3 regions of the Rhodobacter sp. 24-YEA-8 genome follow, and region 3 is predicted to be linked to each of the others. Evidence: riboswitches for the same ligand, from Rfam matches in the RefSeq annotation. Region 3 holds a riboswitch; each other region holds the start of a gene.

Region 1 (7,978 bases), on a different contig from region 3:
GTTTGTCACAAGCGGGATGCGAGGAATGACATGACAGGCGAGGGCAAACGGGGCGAAAAGCTGATCATCGGACAGCGTCTGAAGGTGCTGCGGCAATCGCTGGGGCTGACCCAGGCGCAGATGGCAACCGAGCTTGGCGTTTCGGCAAGCTACATCACCCTGATCGAGGCTGATCAGCGTCCCGCCTCGGCACAGTTTCTGATGAAACTCGCGGCAATCTACGATCTGAACATCTCGGAACTTGCCCCGGCCAGTGACGCGCAGCTGGCCGCAGATTTCAACGCAGCGCTGAAAGATCCGCTGCTTGGGGCCGGGCAGATCCCGAAGGTCGAGATCGAGGCCATTCTCCAGGCCTCACCCCGGCTCGCACGGGCCTTTGTGCAGCTGCATGACCGCCACCGCGAGGCCGTCCTGCGCCCGATGGCGGATGACAACCCGCTGACCGATCGCGACAAGGTCGAGGTCCTTTCGGAAAGTTCGCGCCCGGCCGAGGCAGTACGGGCCTGGTTCTACGCCCGCGGCAATCATGTCGATGCGCTCGACCGCGCCGCCGAGTCGCTGGCGGCGGAATTGCAGCTCCATCGCAGCGAGCCGCATGTGGCCCTCTCGGCCCGGCTTTCGGCGCATGGCATCCGCACGCGTATCCTGCCGGCAGATGTGATGGGGGGGCATCTCAGGCGCTTTGACCTGCATCGCAAGGAGCTGATGCTCTCTGAGCTGTTGCGCCAGTCGAGCCGGCGCTTTCAGATCGGCGTTCTGCTGGCGCGCCTGGAGCAGGAGCCGCTGATCGCGCGGCTGGTGGAGGAGGCCGGACTGACCGCTCCGTCGGCTTTCACCCTGATGCGCGTCAGCCTTGCCAATTACTTCGCCGCAGCCCTGGTGATGCCCTATGGGCGTTTCCTCGGCGCCTGTGAAACAACGCGCTATGATGTCGAATTGCTGTCCCACCGCTTTGGCACCAGTTTCGAGCAGACCGCGCATCGTATGTCGACGCTGCAACGCGAGGGTGCGCGGGGCATCCCGTTCTTCTTCGTGCGGGTGGACCGGGCGGGAAATATCTCAAAGCGCTTTTCGGCGGGGCGGTTCCCCTTCTCGCGCTTTGGTGGCACCTGCCCGCTCTGGAACATCCATGGCGCTTTCGAGACGCCCGATCAGGTACAGACACAGCTGATCCGCATGCCCGAAGGCGCGAGTTATTTTTCGGTTGCGCGCACCGTGACCCGCGCGGGCGGCATGCAGGGGCAACCGGCGCAGCGGCTTGCGATCGGGCTTGGCTGCGATACCGCCTATGCGCCGCGCCTGATCTATGCGGACGGAATCGACCTTGTCAGATCGAAACCGGTCGAGATCGGGCTGAACTGCTATCTTTGCGAACGTCGCGACTGCGCCGCCCGCGCTCACGCGCCGATCAACCGGCCGCTTGCGGTGAATGAACGCGAAAGAAGCCTCGCGATCTACCGCTTTGGGGAAGAGTAACATGCCGCCGGCGTTTCTCCGGCGGCATGGCGATGCGATCTGATTATGCCTGCAGTTCTTTGCGGATAATCTCGGCACCGGCACCCAGAGCCTGCAACTTTGCCCTTGCGATATGGCGCGGCAGCGGTGCCATGCCGCAATTGGTGCAGGGGCAAAGATTTTCGGCATCTACGAATTGCAGCGCTTTGCGCAGCGTATTGGCCACTTCCTCCGGCGTCTCGACCCGTTCGGAAGCCACATCGATGGCACCAACCATCACCTTCTTGCCCCGGATCAGTTCAATCAGATCCATCGGCACATGCGAATTATGGCATTCAAGCGAAATCATATCGATGCTTGACGCCTGCAGCTTCGGGAAGATCTTTTCATATTGACGCCATTCGGTGCCGAGTGTCTTCTTCCAGTCCGTATTGGCTTTGATGCCGTAACCATAGCAGATATGAACTGCGGTCTGGCATTTCAGACCTTCAACTGCCCGCTCCAGTGCAGAAATCCCCCAGTCATTGACCTCATCGAAAAACACGTTGAAGGCGGGCTCATCAAACTGGATGATATCGACGCCTGCGGCTTCCAGTTCGCGCGCCTCCTGATTCAGGATTGTTGCAAACTCCCAGGCAAGCTTTTCCCGGCTTTTGTAATGAGCATCATAGAGCGTGTCGATCATGGTCATGGGGCCGGGCAGCGCCCATTTGATCGGCTGTTTTGTCTGCTGCCGCAGGAATTTTGCATCCTCGACAAAAACCGGTCTGCTGCGCGCCACGGCACCGGTGACGGTCGGCACGCTGGCATCATAACGATCCCGGATCCTTACGGTTTCTCGTTTCTCAAAGTCAACGCCTTCAAGATGTTCGATGAACGTGGTGACGAAATGCTGGCGGGTCTGTTCGCCATCGCTCACAATGTCGATGCCCGACTGCTGCTGATCGTCCAGCGCAAGGCGCAACGCATCCTGCCTGCCTTCAGCAAGTGTTTCCCCTTCCAGTTTCCAGGGCGACCAGAGTTTCTCGGGCTCGGCCAGCCAGGACGGTTTGGGAAGGCTGCCGGCAGTGGCGGTGGGAAGAAGTTTATTCATAGTGGGGGACCTTTTTTATTCTGTCAAAGCGCGAAACTGGCTGACCATTGCGAAAGCCTGGCCTGATGCGGCCTGATAAAATGCTCTTCCGCGAACCTGGCCTGCTCCAGCGCCAGACGACTGCGCTCTTCGCGGTCATAGACAATCCGCGTCAGAGAATAGTCCTGATGTTTCAGGCTTGGGTGATAGCAGCTGCCCGCGGCGGCATTGGCGTTGTAGATTTCCGGGCGATAGATCTTCTGGAATGTCTCCATCGTGCTGATGGCACTGATCATTTCCAGATTTGTATAATCAGCCAGAAGATCCCCCATGAAATAAAATGCCAGGGGGGCTACGGCGCCCGGCGGCATGAAACAGCGAACCTTCATTCCCATTTTTGCAAAATATCTGTCGGTCAGAGATGCTTCATCCTGCCTGTATTCAGCACCAAGAATAGGATGAGTGATATCGGTTCGAATATAGGTTCTGTTGCTTGACACACTGAGACATATCACAGGTGTTTTGCTGAAATTCTGACGATATACCTCAGATTTAACGAAACTCCTGAACAGATTTCCATGCAGGTTTCCAAAACCTTCTGGCGCGGCGAAAACGGATCTCCCTTTATTATACTCGGGGAGCGCTATGCTGAAATCATAGTCCCGTACATATGAAGAGAAATTATTCCCCGCGGCCCCATCAATGACCTTACGGCTCTTGTGATCAAGGATTTTTGTCTTCAAAATCTCAATAATCGGGAAAACGCCCGCAGTTTCGGCATCCCCCATATCCATGTCGACAGATATGATCTCAACCCCGACGGAATACCGGTCACCTTCAGGGTTGTCCCAACCCGCCAGAGAATTGAACCGGTTAGTGATCATCGCCAGAGTGTTTCGCAAATTCTCCCGGCGATGTTCCCCTCTGGCAAGATTGGCAAAATTGGTGGTGATGCGCGTATTTTCGGCGGGAATGTAATTCTCGTCGAAGCCAATCTTCGTAACCCTGAAAGTGAAACCTTCTGTCATTGTGACATGCCTTCTGAGCGGCCTGAAAAGACAGGCCGTAAAACCACAGACACTCCGCGACGGATGTCGCGAAGCCGGCCCCGGGCGACAGATGTCACACGGGCCTTTGCAGTCACCTTTGCGGAACGGCCGCTCCCGACACGCCCACCGCGGCCGGAACAGGTGATCAATCCAGGCAGGTTTCCTGACTTGCGGGTCGTAACCTTGTCCGGCCTTCCCGGCGCAGCATATGCGCCAGTGGCTTTTCGGACAGGCTCGCCGCTCACAGTTGCGGGGGCAGCTCCGGATTTGGCACTGGCCTTACCGGATTCCCTTTTAACCGGGGCTTCCCCCGGCACCTGAATCAAGTGATAAAATCCTTTGGGAGCCAGGGAATGTCAACGATTTCAAAGGCAGATTATATTCATGAATATCATGAGCGAAACCGGTAGTGTAAGAGATCAGGCTCAGACGAATTTTCTCGAAATCCCCCTTGCAGCTGGACCTGTGCCGGAAGGTGCTTCTGCGCGCCAGGTGAATCTGACCGAATTCATATGGATTTGCACCGTTCCGGCCTATATTTAGCCGGTCTTTTTCAAAGCTGGCGCAATCCGGTTGGCGAAATCTCGCAACGCCCCGGGTGCATCACCTGAAACAGGCTGCCTGGCCGTCCGGTTTCAGCCTATATGGCCATCGCGCCTTGCATAGTCCTGCGATCTGGCTGTCACGCGGGATGGATATGTGCGGCCACAGCACCTTGAGCTACTCCCCGATGCTTGGACAGTTTTCGAGGATGTTTAAGCTACTGCCTGTGCCTGCCGGTCGGTTTCGATGCTGTTGAAGTAGACCACGGCGGGGGGCAACCCGCCATGGGCAGTGTGTGGCCGCCGATGGTTATAGAAGCTGACCCAGGATCCGATTGCGGCCTTTGCCTGAGACCCGGTCTCCCAGGCATGCAGATAGACGCATTCGTATTTCAGGGACCGCCACAGGCGCTCGATGAAGACATTGTCGATGCACCGCCCCTTGCCGTCCATCGAGATGCGGGTTCCGACGCGTTTCAGCCGATCTGTCCAAGCGAAGGACGTGAACTGGCTGCCTTGGTCAGTGTTCATGATTGTGGGCGCGCCGAACCGGTGGATGGCCTCGTTCAACGCCTCGACGCAGAAGTCCGCTTCCAGGGTGTTCGATATGCGCCAGGCCAGAACTTTGCGCGTGAACCAGTCCATGATGGCGACCAGATACAGAAACCCCCGCCGCATCGGGAGATAGGTAATGTCGGCGCACCAGACCTGACCGGGGCGATCGACCCGCAGCCCGCCCAGCAGGTAGGGATAGGTCTTGTGGCCCTTTCTCGGCTTGCTGGTGTTGGGCTTCTGGTAAATCGGCATCAAACGCATGAGCCGCATCAGCCGCCGGATGCGCTTCTGGTTCACGCCGTGCCCCTCGTTTTGCAGATGCCAGGTCATCTGCCGGACGCCGTAGAAGGGCGTATCCATGAACTGCCGGTCGATCAGCTGCATCAGGCCGAGGTTCTGATCAGTCTCTCCAGCCGGCTCGTGGCAGAACGACGAGCGCGAGATCGACAGCAGGCGGCACTGCGCCCCGATCGACAGTGCAGGGTGGTCCCGTTCGATCATCCCACGCCTCACTTTCCGCTCCACGGCTTGAGCTTTCGTGACAAAAAATCGTTGGCGACAGCCAGCTCCCCGATCTTGGCGTGCAATGACCGGACCGTCTCTTCATCCACCTCCGTCGCGGGCTTCTTGCCGCCGCGCTCGAAGATGTCCGCAGCCCCGTCGAGCAGCGATTTCTTCCATTGATGGATCATCGTCGGATGCACGCCGTATTCGGCCGCCAACTCCGACACAGTGCGCTCGCCCTTGATGGCCTCAAGTGCCACGCGCGCCTTGAAGCCCGCGTCATGGTTCCTGCGTTTTCGCATGCCTGATCTCCTCGTCCGTGGAGACCAGCAAACGTCAGATCGTAGCTTCCGTCACTGTCCGATTTCCAGGGAGTAGCTCACCTGGCGCGACAACACGACCGTTTACGGCATCTTCAGACACATTTGCGATGCTCCGCGCGGCACCGATGAAATCTTTCTCGCCGTGTCTCTGGAATACAGCTAACATTTCTCCGGTCACGGGTATGTGATCCGTTGCCCGAATGGTTGTGGCACGGCTTACGATTGCAACAGGAGAACCGCAGATGGCGGAACAGGGCGCGGGGGCGGCCGAAGTGGCTGCGCTTCACGGCGGCGGGGTCGATCTGACCACCATTGTCATTCTTCTGGCCGCGGCGGTGATCGCGGTGCCGTTGTTCAGGCGGCTCGGGCTTGGCTCGGTCCTGGGTTTTCTCGCAGCGGGCCTTCTGATCGGGCCATTCGGTCTGAAGGTGATCGAGGATGCCGAGGCGGTCATCCATGTCGCCGAACTCGGCGTAGTGCTCTTTCTGTTTGTGATCGGGCTCGAAATGCAGCCGTCGCGGCTCTGGTCGATGCGCGGCGAGATTTTCGGGCTGGGGCTGATCCAGGTGGTCGGGGCTATCGCGGTGCTGACCTGTGTCGGGCTGGCGCTTGGCTATCCGGCCTCGGCGAGCTTTGTGGCGGGCACCGGCTTTGTGCTGACCTCGACCGCGGTCGTCATGCAGATGCTGTCGGAGCGGCGGCAGATGGAGACCCCGGCCGGGCGGCGGATCATTTCGATCCTCCTGCTCGAGGATCTCGCCATCGTGCCGCTGCTGGCAATCGTCGCCTTTATTGCACCTGGCGCCGAGGAATCCACGATGATGGACCGGGTGCAGAACATCGGGGCCGGGCTTGGCTGTATCGTGGTGCTGGTTCTGGCCGGGCGCTATCTCCTGGATCCGATGTTTGGGTTTCTGGCACGGTTTGGCGGGCGGGATGTGATGACGGCGGCCGCGCTGCTTGTCGTGCTGGCGGCGGCGCTTTTGATGCAGGCGGGCGGGCTTTCGATGGCAATGGGCGCCTTCCTCGCAGGCGTACTCCTGTCGGAATCGAGCTATCGCCACCAGCTGGAAACCGATGTCGAGCCCTTCCGGGGCCTTTTGCTCGGCCTCTTTTTCATGGGGGTTGGCATGGCGCTGAACCTCACCGTGATCCGCGAGAATGCGGCACTGATCGCCTTTTGCGTGCCGGTCTATATCATCCTGAAAATGCTGGTGATCTACAGCGTGGCGCGGCTTCTGAAAACGCCGAGAGCCGAGGCGCGGGAGCGCGCGGTGGTCATGGCCCAGGGCGGGGAATTCGCCTTCGTGCTTTACGCCACCGCCACCCAGGTCGGAGTGCTGACGACCGAATGGAACGCGACCCTGACCGCCATCGTGATCTGCTCCATGGCGCTCACGCCCCTGATGATGATCCTTTTTGACCGCTTCTCGCCAAAGGCCGAGGTTTCGCTGGAGGGGGTCGAAGAGGCGAGCGGCCTGAACGCCAATATCCTGCTGATCGGCTTTGGCCGCTTTGGCCAGATGGTCAGCCAGCCGCTGCTGAAACGCGGCTATACGGTCTCGATCATCGATTCCGATGCGCAGGTGATCCGCGATGCGGCTGATTTCGGCTTCCGCGTCTGGTATGGCGATGGCACGCGCCTGGATATCCTCAGGAATGCCGGCGCGGCAGAGGCGAGCCTGATCGTCGCCGCCACCGATGACCCCGAAGCCACGCTGAAAATCGTCGGGCTGGTGAAACACGAATTCCCGCTGGTGCCGGTCTTCGCCCGCGCCTGGGACCGGGAACATGCGGTTGCCCTGATGAAGGCAGATGCCGATTTCCAGATCCGGGAGACCCGCGATTCGGCGCTGGCGCTTGGCCACGCGGCGCTGGTGCGGCTGGGCGACACTCCGGAAGAGGCCGATGATCTGATGCAGGATGTGCGGGCCAATGACGTTCAGCGCCTTGCCATCGACTTTACCGAAGGTCTCGCGGCGGGTGCGGGCCTGATCCAGGGCAACAAGGATGCGCCCTCGCATCACTGACGCCCCGATTTACCCCTCGCGCAGTGTTGATCGGGCCCTCAGAGGTCCCGATCAGGGTCTCACTTGAAAATGTTCCCTTTATGTTCTATGTTCATCTTTATGAACAGAAGGGAGACCGCTATGGAAGCTGCCAGTTTCATCATGCCGGTGACACCGCGCCAGATTGCCTATGCCCGCTCGCTGGCATTGCGCAACAAGACCCTCCTGCCATGGGAGGTTCAGCAGGATCGCCGCAGTCTCAGCGCCTGGATCGAGGCGCAGGCGGGGCTGAAACCAGTGCAGGACAATCAGCCGACCTCGAAACAGGTCGCGTTCGCCGAAAAGCTTGCCCGGATCAAACATCGCGCGGTGCCGGATGAATGCTTCCGCGACCGTCAGCTCCTGTCGCGCTGGATCGACAGCAACCGCTGAGAGCTCAGCCGCCTCCCCCGGTGGCCAGCCCGAGAAA
Region 2 (7,978 bases), 650 kb from region 3:
GCCGCCGTGGTGGTGATGGACGTCCGGAACGGTGATCTCTTGTGCTGTGCCTCGGCGCCCTCGTTCAACCCGAACCTTTTTGTGCGCGGCATCAGCCATACCGATTATGCCAGCCTGACCGAAAACGACCACCGGCCATTGGCGAATAAGGCGGTCTCGGGCGCCTATCCGCCCGGATCGACCTTCAAGATGGTCACCGCGCTGGCGGCGCTTGATTCAGGTGCGATTGAGCTGGGCCATAAGGTGCGCTGCCCGGGTTATCTGGAATTCGGCGGCCGCCGCTTCCACTGCTGGAGCCGGGGCGGCCATGGCACCCTGTCTCTGACCCAGAGCCTGCAGAAAAGCTGCGACGTCTATTATTACGACATCGCGCAAAAGGTCGGCATCGATAAGATGGCCGAAATGGGTCGCCGTCTCGGGCTTGGCAACCGCCATGACCTGCCGATGTCGGCGATTGTGCCGGGCACCATGCCCGACCGCGCCTGGAAACAGGAAAGCTACGGCCAGGACTGGCGGATCGGCGACACGATCAACGCTTCGATCGGTCAGGGCTATGTGCTGGCCTCGCCTTTGCAACTGGCGGTGATGACGGCGCGGATCGCCTCGGGCCGCGCGGTAGAGCCGCGCCTGGTGCGGATGATCGACGGGAAAGAGATTGCCGCGCCTGAACCGGCCTCGCTCGGGATTGAAGAACGCCACCTTGCGGCGATGCGCCAGGGGATGTGGGATGTGGTCAACAGCCAGGCGGGCACCGCACGCTCGGCCCGGATCGTCGACCCGACCATGATCCTTGCCGGCAAAACCGGCACCAGCCAGGTCCGGAACATCAGCGCGGCCGAACGCAGCCAGGGTGTGATCCGCAACGAACAACTGCCCTGGCGGCGGCGCGACCATGCGCTTTACGTGGGCTATGCGCCCTATGACAATCCGCGCTATGCGGTGGCGGTGATCATCGAACATGGCGGCGGTGGCTCGACCGTCGCGGCGCCGGTTGCGCGCGATGTGATCCTTTCGGCCCTTGCCGGAGGCCGCCCTCCCCTCGCCGCCTACCCTTCCGACCAGCGCGGCCGGATCGAATCGATGCTGAAAGACCTGCCGCTGCGCGACCCCGAGACCGGCGCCCTCACCACTTCCGATCAGGCCTGAGCCAATGGCATTTTTCGAGAACCGCCTGAAACAGGCCCCGACCGGCATCCGCAAGGTGCTTTACCTGAACTGGCAGGTGATCGTGCTGGTCTCCGCGGTCTCGGCGGTGGGTATCCTCATGCTCTGGTCGGTGGCGGGCGGAGATTTCAATCTCTGGGCCCGGCGTCAGGCCCAGGTGTTCGCCGTGGGCATGGTATTGATGTTCATGGTCGCCATGGTGCCGGTCTGGTTCTGGCGCTCGATGGCGGGGATCGCCTATCTGACCTCTTTCGTGCTTTTGATCATCGTCGATCTTTACGGCGTGATCGGGATGGGTGCGCAACGCTGGATCGATATCGGGCCGTTGCGGCTCCAGCCCTCCGAGATGATGAAGTTCAGCCTCGTTCTGATGCTGGCGGCCTATTATGACTGGCTCGATATCCGCAAAGTGTCCCGGCCGCTCTGGGTGCTGTTCCCCGTGCTGCTGACCTGCGCGCCGACGGTGCTGGTGCTGATGCAGCCAAACCTTGGCACCTCGCTGATGCTTCTGATGGCGGGGGCGGCGGTGATGTTCGCGGCAGGCGTCAGCTACTGGTATTTCGCCGCCGTGATCGCGATGGTCGTCGGTGCAGTGGCCGCGATCTTCCAGAGCCGCGGCACCGACTGGCAACTCCTGCATGATTATCAGTTCCGCCGGATCGACACTTTCCTCGACCCTTCCGCCGATCCGCTGGGAGCGGGCTATAATATCATGCAGGCCAAGATCTCGCTGGGCTCCGGTGGCTGGTCGGGCAAAGGGTTCATGCAGGGAACCCAGTCGCGGCTGAACTACCTGCCCGAAAAGCAGACCGACTTCATCTTCGCGCCGCTGGCCGAAGAATTCGGCTTTGTCGGGGCCTTCTCGCTCCTGGTGCTTTATGCGCTGATCATCGGGTTCTGCATGATCTCGGCGCTGCAAAACCGCGACCGGTTCTCGTCCTTGCTGATCATCGGGGTCGCCGCCAACTTCTTCTTCTATATCGCGGTGAATCTGTCGATGGTGATGGGAATGGCGCCGGTGGTCGGCGTGCCGCTGCCGCTGATGTCCTATGGCGGCTCGGCCATGCTGGTGATCCTTGTGGGCTTTGGGTTGATGCAAAGCGCCCATGTCCACCGGCCGCGCTGAAGGGCAGCCAGACCTCAGGTATCCGGATCAGGGAGAAACCGGCTTTTCCCTGACGTGAATACGCGCCGCGCGGCACGCGCAAAGCGCCCCGAAGGGGCGCCCCCTCTGGACAAATCGGGCAGCGCGACGCAGGCTCGCGGCCATGACACAGATCTTCTTTTCCGCTCCCGGCTGGGATGAATATGAACCCTTCCTGCCCGCAGCACTTGAGGCGGCCGGTATCAGCGCCGATATCGTCACCGAGGCGCCCGCCCCTGCAGCGATCGACTATATCCTTTATGCGCCCACCTCGCCTTTGCAGGATTTCGCGCCCTTCACCCGCGCTAAAGCGGTCATGTCGCTCTGGGCCGGGGTCGAGCGCATCGTGGGCAATCAAAGTCTCACACAGCCGCTGACCCGGATGGTCGATCCGGGCCTGACCGAGAGCATGGTGGAATATGTCACCGGCCATGTGTTGCGTCATCATCTCGGCATGGACCGACATATCATCAATCCCGGCCATATCTGGGATCACGCCTGCCCGCCCATCGCCCGCCAGCGCCCGGTCACCTTCCTTGGCCTGGGCGAACTGGGCCTTGCATGTGCCCGCGCGCTTCAGGCGCTGAATTTCCCGGTCAAAGGCTGGAGCCGCAGCCCGAAATCCATCCCGGGCCTCGCAACCTTTCATGGTGAGGCCGGCTTGCAGGAGGCGTTGCGCGATGCGCAGATCGTCATCACCCTGCTGCCCAACACGCCGGACACGCAGAATATCCTCAATGCAGACACGCTTGCGATGACGGCCCCGGGCGCCGTGGTGATCAATCCCGGCCGTGGCCCGCTGATTGACGATGCCGCGCTGATCGCGGCGCTTGATGGCGGCCAGATCTCGCATGCCACGCTGGATGTCTTCCGGATCGAACCCCTGCCGCAGGACCACCCGTTCTGGGCGCATCCAAAGGTCACCATCACCCCTCATGTCGCCGCCGATACGCGCGCGGTGACCGCCTCACAGGTGATTGCCGAAAACATCCGCCGCGCGGAAACGGGCGAGCCCCTCCTCCATCTGGTGGACCGAACCCGGGGCTACTGAGGCCCTGCGACAGTTTCTCCCTTGAACAAAGAGGGGGAAATCTGCCACCTGAGCCGATGGACTGGATCAAAATCATTCACATTCTGGCCGTGATGGGCTGGATGACCTCGATCTTCGCGGTGCCGCGCGCATTGATCTACTGGAAGCGCGAATGGGCCAGCCTTGGCGCTTTCGGACCGCTCGGGGATCTGACCCTGCGGCTCTATCGGTTTTCGGCCGGGCTGATGGTGATCGCCATTGCGACCGGGCTCTGGCTGGCTTTCGGCTGGTGGGGGTTTGACCCCTGGCTGCATCTGAAGCTGAGCCTCGTCGCGCTTCTGGTGATCCATTACATCTGGACCGGCCGCATGGTCTGGCGCGCGCGGCGCGGCGAATTCCGCGAGAGCGACCTGTTCCTGCGGATCTTTAACGAAATCAGCGTCTTTGCCGTAATCGCCATCCTCTGGGCCGTGGTGGTAAAGCCCTTCTGACCCAGGGCCCATTGGCCCATGTCACGCCGGCCAGGGGAAATGGCAGGGAACAGGACAGCCAGCGCGTCCGCAACAGGCGGAAGAGGCCGCTCTGAGACCCGCCAATCCCGGTCATAGGAAAGACCGGCCCCGCAAGGCAGGGAACTGTCGCTGCTTTCCGGCTCAACTGTCGGGTTTGACGGGTCAGAGGATGAATGGACAATATCGCACCACCGGCGACCTCTGGCTGCGCGGATACCCTTGCCCCCGATGCCCCTGGTGGCGCCCTGCCCGATCCTGCCTTTGATCTCGGCGTCACCACGCAGTGACGGGCCAACGGCCCAGGCGCCTCGTCCATGCGCTGGCCGCCCAGGCGGGGGCGGCGGTCCATGTCGCGCTCCCCTGTCCGGGCCGCAGTCCTGCCCTTCGCGTCTGCTTTGCCTTTACAAACGTTCGGCTGTTTCCCGGTCTGACGGCGGCGCAAAACGTCGCGCTGGTGCTGCCCGGGCGCGCGCGACGCCACCCGACCGCCTGCAGCCGGGTCCGCCCGCCTCGGGGCCCGAAGAGAAAGGCAGAGGCCTCGTCACAGCACTGATCGCAGGGCAGCGCGCCAGGACCCGCTTTGCCCTGGTTGTGATCAGCCATGAGCGGAAGCACTTTTTGCCCTAGTTTCGCGCACAGTCCCGCCCTCAGCCGGGCGACGGAGCGCGGGCCGCAGCCTGAAACGCATCACATTCCGGGCCCCCGATCAATTTCGACATAATTTGCCGCAGACAGGACAGTTTTTCACATAGCGCCTGCTCTGATCGCCTCAGATCAGGGTGCCACCATATCGGGAGGTATGAAGGAGAATTGGGAAGCCGGGCCGATGCCGGCGCTGCCCCCGCAACGGGTGCGGCGCTTCGCTGCATGACGGGACCCACTGGCTGGAGGAGCAGCCGGGAAGGTGCCATTTCTGTTCGCGAAAGGGGACAGGCCTGATGTCCGGAAACCAGCCCTGAGGCGGAAATCAGCGTGGCTGCGGCGGGCAGTCAGGAGCGCTTTGGCAGGTCCGCACCGGACCGGAGCCCGGCGTCTCCGGTCACCCGGGGCAGCAAACAAACCAGCAGGAGGCCAGATTGGGCGCGCTTCACGACGATAGTTTTTCCACCCCGGACCAAAGGCCCGACGCCATTTCGCGGCTGATCGCGGATCACCGCCCGGGCCATGGCCTCGTGCGGGATTTCTACATGGATCCGACTGTCTTTGCCCGCGATATGGAGCGGGTGTTCCGCCGCCACTGGCACTGCCTGGCCCATGAAAGCGTGATCCCGAATCCCGGCGATTTCGAGCTGTTCCGACTTGGCGATGAACAGGTCATCCTGACACGCGACATGCAGGGCGAGGTGCATGGGCTCCTGAATTCCTGCCGCCATCGCGGCGCCGAGGTCTGCACCAAAGACAAGGGCAATGCGAAGATGTTCGTCTGCCCCTATCACGCCTGGACCTATACGCTGGACGGCGCGTTGCGCGCGGCCCGGCTGATGCCGAAGGATTTCGACCGCGCCGCCCATGCGCTGAAAAAAGTGCATGTGAAGGTGGTCGAGGGGCTGGTCTTCATCTCCTTCGCGAAAGACCCGCTGGATTTCACGCAAGTGGAGCAATCCCTGCACGCCAGTATCGGCCAATATGGCTGGGGCGCGGCAAAGGTCGCCCATCGCGAGACCTATCCGATTGCCGCGAACTGGAAGCTCGCGGTCGAGAATTATGTCGAATGCTATCACTGCGGCCCGGCGCATCCGGAATATTCGCAGACCCATGCGCTGGAACAGCCGCCCGAAGTGATCGCCGGTCTCAATGCCGCGATGGAGGAAAAGAGCTGTGCACTCGGGCTCTCCGTACTGTCGGGCAATCATTGGCAGAATTCATCCCGGGGTGGCGAAGCGGTCGATGTCTTCCGCTATGCGCTTTACGAGGGCGCCTCGACCGGGTCCGAGGATGGCTCCCCCCTCGCACCTTTGATGGGGCGTTTCACCGATTATGATGGCGGCGTGACCTCGATCCATCTCGGCGGCACAACTTTCCTCGTCTGCTATCCCGATCACGGCATGATCTACCGCTTCATCCCCAAAACGCATGACAGCTGCGAGATGGAGCTGATCTGGCTGGTGAAGGAAGGCGCCGAGGAAGGCGTCGATTACGATCTGGATCGCCTCACCTGGCTGTGGAAAGTCACCACCGAGGAAGACAAGAAGATCATCGAACACACTGCGCGCGGCGTGAAATCGCATTATTTCGAGCCTGGTCCCATCGCACCGATGGAATATAACGAACTGCGCTATATCACCTGGTATCTCGACGAGATCAGCCGCGCCTGACACCTGACAAAACGAGGCCCCGGCTCTGCTTGGGCCTCGTTCTGCTTGCCAGAAACGGGCCACCGCCTCCCCGGCAGCAAACAGGGGGAAAGGGTATCCAGCAGCCCGCCCCCCCTCAGCGTTTCGCGCCCCGGCGGCCCTCGATGAGCCAGGCAGCGATGGCCAGCCCGGCGGTCAGCACAAGCCAGGCCCAGCCCGGCAGCAAGACCGCCAGCCGCACCTCATTGGTCATCCAGGCCTCGCGCGGGGTGATACCGATCCAGCCGCGCCCCGTCACCGGCCGCCCCTCGGCCACCTGACGCAGGTCCGGCAGTCCGGGTTCCAGCCGGGTCACCGATCCATAGGCCGCCGCGCCGGAGACCTTCGGTGCAACCACCGCATCGCCCGAGGCAATGGTCTCGACGAATTCACGCGGGCTGGCCGGGCCGACGCCGATCACCCGTGTCAGATCGCCCTGTTCCAGCCGGTAAAGCCCGGCCTCGGGCGCCTGCCAGACCACCTGATACTTGCCCGGTGCCACCCGGATCATATCGAGGAGCACCGGATTCGCGGCCTCTCCCTCCTCTGCGCTGTCCTGCGCGGTGACAATCAGCGGCCCTGGCGGATCCTCGGACACCGTGCGCCGCGTGATGGTCAGTTCATTGCCTTTGGCGGTCGCCGTCAGCGCCTCTTCTTCAAGATCCGGCTCTTTCAGCATCCAATGCGCCAGCCGGCGCAACAGTTCCAGCTGCGGCCCGCCGCCCTCATAACCGCGGCCCCAGAGCCAGGCATGATCCGAGGTCAGGACCGCGATCCGCCCATCACCCACCCGGTCCAGCACCAGCAAAGGCGCGCCATCCGGCCCCTCCATCACGGTCTGGCCGGAAAGCTTCTCGACCTCCATCACCCGGAACCAGCGGCCCCAGCCCGGCTCGCCATTTTCTCCCTCAGGCGCAAAACGGTCGAGCCCTTCGGTCACCGGATGACGCTGCCCGAGTTCGGTGATTTTCGGGCGGAACCCGCCTTCGATAACCTGAGCAGTCGGCGCCACCGGCAGCACTTCGGCCAGGGGCGAGCGGTACAGGCTGTCGACCGCACCGAATTCCGGCCCCGAGGCCACCAGCACCGTGCCGCCCTCGCGGATATAACGGACGACATTGTCGATGTAGGACATCGGAAGAATGCCGCGCATCCGGTAGCGGTCAAAGATGATCAGGTCAAATTCATCAATCTTTTCAATAAACAACTCGCGCGTCGGAAAGGCGATCAGCGAAAGCTCATCCACCGGAACGCCATCCTGTTTCTCTGGCGGGCGCAGAATGGTGAAATGAACGAGATCGACGCTCGCATCCGATTTCAGCAAATTGCGCCAGACGCGTTCCCCGGCATGTGGCTCGCCCGAAACAAGCAATACGCGCAGCCGGTCGCGCACGCCATTGATCTGCACCACGGCGGTATTGTTGCGCTCGGTCAGCTCGCCCGGAGTCGGGTCGATGGCGAATTGCAGCACATTCAGCCCGCCATGCGGCAGCACCACCGGCAGTTCCAGATCTTCGCCCACCGGCACCGAATAGGTCTGCGGCGCATCGGCATCGACCGCGATGGTCAGATCGGCGAATTGCGGCACATCCGGCGGCACAAGACCCTGATCCTCGACCCTGAGCTTCAGCTTGAATTCCTCGCCGATGATCGCGAAGGCCGGCGCATTCTGCACCACAAGGCGGCGGTCCCAGTCAGCCGCTTCGCCGGTCAGCAGCAGATGGAACGGTGCGGGCAGATCTGGGCGCATCTCAAGGTCATGCACGCGCCCGTCCGAGATCAGGATCACCGCCGC
Region 3 (7,978 bases):
ATATTCCATCGGCCATTCCTCGGCCCCTGGCGGGATCAGCCCCTCGACCATCCGCCGCGCCTGGCCTTCACGGCCGGGCTTGCGGAAATAGGCAACGATCCGCGCCGAGGTCAGCAGCCGATGCGCCCTGACGCTCATCAGATCCGGATCGCCCGGCCCGAGGCCAATACAGGTGACTTTGGCCATGCTCACTCCTTGCGGCTGGCAAGCGCGTTGACCGCCGCCACCGTGATCGCCGAACCGCCAAGCCGGCCATCCACTACACACCAGGGCAGCGGGTTGTCTTCTGCCAGCGCCGCTTTTGATTCCGCCGCACCGATAAAGCCGACCGGACAGCCGATGATCGCCGCCGGGCGCGGGAAATCCGGATCCTGCAACAGGTTCAGCAGATGGAACAAAGCAGTCGGCGCATTGCCGATCGCCACCACCGCGCCCGCAAGATACGGCCGCCACAGTTCCACCGCCGCCGCCGAGCGCGTATTGCCGATCTTTGCCGCCAGACCAGGCACCGATGGGTCCTGGAGGGTGCAGATCACCTCATTCCCTGCCGGAAGACGCGCGCGGGTGATACCCTCGCTGACCATTTTCGCGTCACAGAGGATCGGCGCGCCCGCCTCAAGCGCCGCGCGGGCCGCAATCGCGAAGCCCGGCGCAAAGCGGATATAAGGCGCCAGTTCAACCATGCCGCTGGCATGGATCATGCGGACCGCGACCACCTCTTCCTCGGGGGTAAAGCGCGCCAGATCAGCCTCGGCGCGGATGGTGGCAAAGCTTGCGAGATAGATCTTCGCGCCGTCGGTTTCATAATGGTGGGTCAAGGCGGCCTCGCAAAATCGCAGGAAGGTCATCAGGGGAAAGCCCGCGCAGGGCGGGACTGGCACTGGCAGCGCCGTCTTCAATCAGATCGAAGCGGCCTTGTCTTGCTGTAAGGGTCAGGCGGGCGGGGCCGGGATGGGCGCAGCCCTTGCCACAGCCCGAAACATGCAACAAGGCGCCCGCCGGCACCAAAGGCGCCAGGCTGCGGGCAAGGTCGCGCACCGGCGCCTCGGCCGAAAGGCAACCGGGCGCACCGGTGCAGGCCGCCACGCGCAAAAGCGGATCATGCGGGTCTGCGATCAGGCCGGGGGCCGACGCTTCTGCAATGCCTTCGAGGATAACCGACCGCCAGGGCGTCAGCCGCAGCGGCGCAATCGCCAGCGCCCTGAGCGTTGTCGCCTGCATCTGGCCAAAGGGCAGCGCGAGGCACAGGCCCGCCGCAGTCATACCCAGACTCAGCGCCGCCCCTGTCAGCGGCAGCTCGGTCGCGTTCAGCGGCGGTCGGGCAGCGAGCCGCGCCATCCGGGTCGCGGAGCCTTGCGCGAGAAACCAGTGCAGCACCTCGATCAGACGCGGAATGGCGCTGTCAGCGGTCACCGGCTCGCCCCGCTCCATGCCCTCGGCGCGCAGGATCAGCCCCTGAGCCGCGCGTTCGATCCTCAGATCCGCCGAAGCCCCCCCGAGGATCGCCGCCGTCCCGGTATCCACCGCGAAGCCGAATTTCGCGGGCAACACCGGGGCGTGCCGCAGCGCGTTTTCCAGGCCTGCGACCAAAGCCAGCGTCTCATCACCGTCGCGGTGGAGGGGCGTCGTCAGGATATTGCGCCGCGCTTCGGCTTCCGCACTGGCATCAAGCAAATCCAGCGAGATCAGCGCCTGATGCAGCGCTGGCAGCGCGGCCTCGGTGACACCGCGCAATTGCAGATGCGCCCGCGAACCAAGATCGATCAGACCATTGCCATGGGTTTCTGCGAGATCGGCCAGCGCCAGCACCTGATCGGGCATCAGCCGCCCGGCATGGGGGCGGATGCGCAGCACAAGGCCGTCGCCGGACATCATCGGCCGCAGCGCACCGGGACACCAACCCTGCACCTGCCCGCTCATGCCACCCCCTCTGACGACATCCTGGCGGCGCGGGAATTGGAGCGGCTTTGCCAGAGGCCCGCTGCTTCCAGGGCGCGGAAGCAATCCTCCATCGCGGCAAGCGCATCCGGATTGGCGGCCTCGAGAAAATCGCGGATCGCCGGGTCACCCAGCGTCGCCTCGCGATACAGGTCGAAGAGATGCGACGGCACAACGCGGGCGAGATGGGCAAAAGCCGCGAGATGTTCCAGCGTCGCAGCGATCTCGGCTGCTCCGCGGAACCCATGCCGCGTCATCGAGGTCAGCCAGACCGGATTGGCGGCGCGGGCGCGGGTGACGCGAGCGATTTCTTCGGTCAGCGCCCGGGCGCGGGGCAGGTCGGGGCGGGTGGCGTCCAGGTGGTAAAGCGCCGGTTTTGCCACGCCAAGCCGCTCCATCGCGGCGGCGAAACCGCCTTCATGGCTGGCGTAATCCATCGCCAGCAAAAGATCGGTTTCCGGCATGTCCTGGCTGTGGAGGAACGCATCCGAAGCGCGGAGCCGCGTTTCAAGCAGATCGCGCGCAGGGGCGCCCTGGGCCGTATGATCCGAAGCCGCAAGCCAGGCCTCTCCCGCCGCCTTGCGGGCGCTTTCGGAATAATCGCCCTCGCGGATCCCGAGCCCATAGCTGCCAGGCGCCGGCGCGAAGACCCGGGCCCCGCGCGGCGCGGTCGTGTAGGGGTTCATATCGGCAGCTTCGTCACGCTCGGCCAGCGCCTCGCAGCCCGCGTCAAAAAGCCGGGCGAGATCGGGAAAGACGTCTCTGAACAGGCCGGATGCGCGGATCGAGACCTCGATCCGGGGGCGGTCCATCAGGGTCAGCGGCACAATCCCAAAACCGGTGACGCGGTCGGAACCTTCGTCCCAGACAGGCTCCAGCCCGGCGAGATGCAGCGCCATGGCAAATTCCTCGCCCGCCGTGCGCATTGTGGCCGAGCCCCAGAGGTTGAGGACAAGGCCACGCGGATAGTCGCCATGATCCTGGAGGTGGCGGCGGACCAGTTCTTCGGCAAGTCTGATGCCCTGGGCATGGGCCGCGCGCGACGGCACAGCGCGCGGATCGGTGCCAAAGAGGTTGCGTCCCGTGGGCAGCACATCGGCGCGGCCCCGCCAGGGCGAGCCGGAAGGTCCGGGCGGCACCGGCTGGCCGTTCAAAGCGGCAATCAGGTTGTCGCGTTCGGAGGTCAGGGAGGCCGGATCGCCTGTGGTCGCTGGCCAGGGGCGCTGCTCCCCGATGCTCTGAAGGGCCGCCCCCGGCACAGGTTCGGACAGATGAAGGGGTGTGCCGCGCGCCCAGATATGCAGGCCTTCACCGAACTGGCTTTCCTTCAGGTCGCAGACAAAACGGTCGATCCGCGGGATCGCCTCGGCGGGGGAAGCGGTTTCCGGAATATCGAGATCCTGTTCGACATTCGCGAGACGCGCCTCGTCGCGGATAGCGGCAATCAGCCGGTCACGGCGGGCAGGGTCGAGACCGTCGGCGGTGGAATATTCATCAAGCAGGCGTTCGAGCCGGGCCAGCGCCGGGGGCATTGCGGCATCCGCCAGCGGCGGGGTCAGATGGCCGAGCGTGACGGCACCAATGCGGCGGCGGGCCTGAGCGGCCTCGCCCGGGTCATTGACGATGAACGGATAAATGACGGGAAGCGGCGCGACCAGCGCCTCGGGCCAGCAGGTATCACAGAGGGCAACCGCCTTGCCCGGCAGCCATTCAAGCGTGCCATGGGCACCGATATGGAGGAGCGCGTCCGTGCCCTGCCGCAGCCAGAGATAGAAGGCGGTATAGGCGTGGCAGGGGATGCGGCCGGTATCGTGATATTCGCCGTCGCGATCGGGGCTGCGGCTGCGTTCGGGTTGCAGGGCGATCAGAAGATTGCCGCGCCTGGTTGCCTGGAACCGGAAGGCACCGGCCTCGATCGCCGGATCTTCTTCGGGGCGGCCATGCGTCTCTGTCAGGGCGGTCCTCAGCGTTTCCGGCAGGGTTGCCAGCGCCTCGCGATAGGCCGGGAGCGGCCAGGCGATGACCTCGGATTGCAGCGCCTGGTCAAGCGGGACACCGGGTTGAATGCTGAAACCGGCGGCGCCGAGATCTTCGGCCATCGCCTCGGCCGAGGCCAGAACGTCGAGGCCCACGGCATGGGCCATGCGCCAGGATTTGCCCGGATAGGTCGAGAGAACCATCGCGATGCGGCGGCTGGCCGGGGGCTCGGCCGCGAGGCGGATCCAGGCTCTGACCTTCGCGACCACGGCCCCGATACGCTCGGGGTCCGGCGCGTGGCTGGTGCGGGAAAATTGCAGATCCGGGTCGCGCGGCGCCTCGTCCTTGAACGAAATCACCCCGGCCGTGATACGGCCATCGACCTCGGGAAGCGCAACATGCATGGCGAGATCGGCGGGGGAAAGGCCGCGCCCGGCCCCTTCCCAGGCGGCGCGGGTGGAGGTCGCGTGGATCACCTGGAAGACCGGCACGCCGGCGGCCTCCAGCGGTGAGCCACTGGCCGCGCGGGCGGAAAAGGCGGTGGCATTGACCAGCGCTTTGGGACCAAGCACCGGGAGGATCTCGCGCAGCCAGCGGGCAGCGGCCTCGTCCTTGAGGCTGGGAAGGAAAGCGCCGTATGCCCGAAAGCCTTCGGCTTCGAACGCCCGGATCAGGGCGTCGATGGCGGCGGTGTCGCCGGCGGCGGCCCAGGCACGGTAGAAAGGGATCAGGACAAGCGGCGCCCCCCCCTGCGGCAGGTCACGGAGCACGCCGGCCGACGGGTGCCAGAAGCCAAAGCCCGGCAGCGATTTCGCGCCGGGCACCGGCCCGGCATAGAGACCCGCCGCAAGCGCGAGCTGCGCAAGCGCGCCCTGGGCCGCGACCGCTCCGCCGGTATCGCACAGCGCGGAGAGGCGCCGCAGCGTGGCCACCGGCAAAGTCGAGGCGGCATCCAGCCCAGGGTCGGGGCGACCATCCGCCGGCAGGAGCGCCAGCGCGATCCCGCGTGATCTGGCCATGTTAGAGACCTGTTCGACGCCGTAGGCCCAGTAATTCACCCCGCCGATCAGCCGGATCAGCACGCCCTTTGCCCCGGTCAGCGTCTGCCCGATCCAGGTATCGACCGACAGCGGATGCGACAGCCGCGACAGGTTCGCCAGCCTGAGCGAGGGCAGCGTCTCGCGCCCCCGCTTCCACCCTGCCGCGAAAGCCCCGAGATCGCTGTCGGAAAACGACATCACCACCAGATCCCCGGGCGTCTGCCCGAGATCCTGCGGCGTGTCGGTCTCTTCCAGACCGTGGCTTTCGCGAAAGAGGACGTGCATCAGGCCCCTTATGCCCCCAGAGCGGCCCGAACGGCGGCCGCGTCGATATTGCCATGTTCCGCGATCACGACAAGCTGCGAGCGGCGGGGCTGGTTGCCCCAGGGCCGGTCGAACTGATGACGCACACGCGGGCCGACGGCCTGGATCAGAAGGCGCATCGGCTTGCCTTCGACCGCCACATGGCCTTTGACGCGCAGGATGTTCTGCGAGGCCGCCAGTGCCGAGACTTTCGCCGCAAGCGCCTCCGGGTTGGTGATTTCGGGCAGATCGACCACGATCGTGTCGAAATCGTCATGATCATGATCATCATGGCCATCGTGATGCGAGGGGCGCTCATTCAGGCTGTCCTCGGCGGCCGCACCGATCCCCAGCACGACACGCGCATCGATCACGCCTTCGGTCAAAGGCAGCATCGGCAGCGGGCGCGGCGCTTCGGCCTCGATCACGGCTTTTGCCTTTGCGATGCCGGCATCCCCTGCGAGATCGGCCTTGGACAAAAGCACGATATCGGCACAGGCGATCTGATCTTCGAAGACCTCGGAAAGCGGGGTCTCGTGATCGGCTTCAGCCGCGCCGGGCCGGGCTGGGTTCGGAGCGAAAAGACCGGCGGAGACTGCTTCGGCATCGGCCACCGCGACCACACCGTCGATGGTGATTTTCGAGCGCAAAGCCGGCCAGTCAAAGGCCTTCAGCAGCGGTTTCGGCAGCGCAAGGCCCGAGGTTTCGATCACGATATGATCGGGACGCGGCTCCATCGCCATCAGCTTCTCGATCGAGGGGATGAACTCGTCGGCAACGGTGCAGCAGATGCAGCCATTGGTGAGTTCGACAATCGAGCTTTCCGGGCAATTCGCATCGGCGCAGTCGCGGATCAGGTCACCATCGACACCGACATCGCCAAATTCATTCACCAGCACAGCGAGCCGCCGCCCGCCCGGGTTTTGCAGCAGGTGCCGGATCAGCGTGGTTTTCCCGGCGCCAAGAAAGCCGGTGATCACGGTGACGGGGGTTTTTTCCAGGGATTTGTCTGCGGACATGTCAAAGCTCCATCGGAGGGATACGGGCGATTGTGTTCTTGCGGATGACCTCGGGCCGCGCACGCCAGGGGACGATGCCATCGGGCGTCGCCGCAAAGGCGTGATACATGGTGACGAGGTCGTTCAGATGCAGATCGGGGTCGAGATGGCCCTGCACATAGGTCCAGCGGCCCGGGCCGCGAAACACCACGGCGCAGCCATTGGAACAGGCGGACAGGCATTCCTGGCGACGATGCGCCACGCCTCTGGCGGCCAGCGCCTCAGAGAGCCGCGCGCCATCGCGTATGGCCTCGGGGCTGCTGCCCGGCAATCTGCATGTGGTACAGACCACAAGCTCGGCTTCTCCGGCCATCTGCCCCTCCGGCATGGCTTTGGCTGCGCGGGGAACAGGTGGCGGGCGAAAGCACCACCAGACCCGCGGCTCACCCCGGCCGCCCGTTGCGAATGATGCGCGCCCCGAAGGGCCGCACCGACGCTGGCAGGTCTCCCGGCTTGCGGATTTCGGGGGATGCCCCCTGCGGGCGCCCTGCCTTCCCGGCGCGGTGCCAGTGGCGGTTGGGCGACCTTTCCGGTCACGGTCGCGGGGGCGGCTGCGCTTGGGCTTTCGGCCTGTCGCATTCCCTCTTCGCCTGCTGTATGGCAGGAACCAGCGATGGCCACAGCCAAGCCATCAGACCCACCGAATGTCAAGCGAGGCCAGGAATGACCGATGCTCCCGATCCCGCCGCAAATCCTGCGGAAGATGCTGCCCGCCACGCCGCAAAAAAGGCGAAGATCAAGGCCGCGCGCGACCGGATGATGGCGGAAAAGACCGGCGAGAAGGGGCTGATCATTGTCCATACCGGGCCGGGGAAGGGCAAAAGCTCCTCCGCCTTCGGGATGATCCTGCGCTGCATCGCGCATGAGATGCCCTGCGGCGTGGTGCAGTTCATCAAGGGCGCGATGTCGACCGGCGAACGCGATCTGATCCTGAAGAATTTCGGAGGTCTCTGCCAGTTCTACACGATGGGCGAAGGCTTTACCTGGGAGACCCAGGACCTGGAGCGGGATAAGGCCGCAGCGGCGCGCGCCTGGGAAAAGGCGAAAGAGCTGATCCGGGACGAGCGGAACCGCATGGTTCTGCTGGACGAGATCAATATCGCGCTGCGCTATGACTATCTTGATCTGGCCGAGGTGCTGGAGTTTCTGCGCGATGAGAAACCGCCGATGACCCATGTCGTGCTGACCGGGCGCAATGCAAAGCCGGAACTGGTGGAAATGGCCGATCTCGTGACGGAAATGGCGATGGTGAAACACCCGTTCCGCGCCGGAGTTAAGGCCCAGGCCGGGGTAGAGTTCTGATGTCGGGCCAGCCCCCTGGCCGGGCGCTGATGATCCAGGGCACCGGCTCGAATGTCGGCAAGTCGCTGCTGGTCGCCGGGCTTTGCCGGGTGGCGCGGCGGCGGGGGCTTTCGGTCCTGCCGTTCAAGCCACAAAACATGTCGAACAATGCCGCGGTGACGGTGGACGGGGGCGAGATTGGCCGGGCACAGGCATTGCAGGCCCTGGCCTGCGGGGTCGCACCACATAGCGATATGAACCCGGTCCTGCTGAAACCCGAGACCGATACCGGAGCCCAGGTCGTGGTGCAGGGGAAGCGCCTGACCTCGGTGCGCGCTAAGGATTACGCCGCCATGAAGCCGAAGATCGCCGGAGCGGTGC

The links. Region 3 has a riboswitch for cobalamin ahead of BLW25_RS14130 (DUF1636 domain-containing protein). Riboswitches for the same ligand answer to the same signal wherever they lie in the genome.
Region 1: another riboswitch for cobalamin. It lies ahead of BLW25_RS16890 (DUF1852 domain-containing protein); the one in region 3 lies ahead of BLW25_RS14130 (DUF1636 domain-containing protein).
Region 2: another riboswitch for cobalamin. It lies ahead of BLW25_RS10945 (aromatic ring-hydroxylating oxygenase subunit alpha); the one in region 3 lies ahead of BLW25_RS14130 (DUF1636 domain-containing protein).

Annotation. Positions count from the first base shown of each region.
Region 1 covers NZ_FNSK01000002.1:76,153-84,130, reverse strand. The annotation lists gene BLW25_RS16900 (helix-turn-helix domain-containing protein) at 31-1,476, shown strand; gene BLW25_RS16895 (methionine synthase) at 1,520-2,548, opposite strand; gene BLW25_RS16890 (DUF1852 domain-containing protein) at 2,572-3,555, opposite strand; cobalamin riboswitch at 3,712-3,912, opposite strand; partial or broken gene BLW25_RS16885 (IS3 family transposase) at 4,332-5,479, opposite strand; gene BLW25_RS16880 (monovalent cation:proton antiporter-2 (CPA2) family protein) at 5,743-7,530, shown strand; gene BLW25_RS16875 (hypothetical protein) at 7,651-7,941, shown strand; gene BLW25_RS16870 (LysR substrate-binding domain-containing protein) at 7,946-7,978, opposite strand, start outside.
Region 2 covers NZ_FNSK01000001.1:2,250,264-2,258,241, forward strand. The annotation lists gene mrdA (penicillin-binding protein 2) at 1-1,146, shown strand, start outside; gene rodA (rod shape-determining protein RodA) at 1,151-2,290, shown strand; gene BLW25_RS10935 (2-hydroxyacid dehydrogenase) at 2,433-3,359, shown strand; gene BLW25_RS10940 (CopD family protein) at 3,416-3,829, shown strand; cobalamin riboswitch at 4,611-4,823, shown strand; gene BLW25_RS10945 (aromatic ring-hydroxylating oxygenase subunit alpha) at 4,927-6,165, shown strand; gene BLW25_RS10950 (hypothetical protein) at 6,281-7,978, opposite strand, start outside.
Region 3 covers NZ_FNSK01000001.1:2,903,365-2,911,342, forward strand. The annotation lists gene cobI (precorrin-2 C(20)-methyltransferase) at 1-186, opposite strand, end outside; gene BLW25_RS14110 (precorrin-8X methylmutase) at 189-818, opposite strand; gene BLW25_RS14115 (hypothetical protein) at 802-1,920, opposite strand; gene cobN (cobaltochelatase subunit CobN) at 1,917-5,240, opposite strand; gene cobW (cobalamin biosynthesis protein CobW) at 5,249-6,277, opposite strand; gene BLW25_RS14130 (DUF1636 domain-containing protein) at 6,279-6,629, opposite strand; cobalamin riboswitch at 6,737-6,943, opposite strand; gene cobO (cob(I)yrinic acid a,c-diamide adenosyltransferase) at 6,980-7,618, shown strand; gene BLW25_RS14140 (cobyric acid synthase) at 7,618-7,978, shown strand, end outside.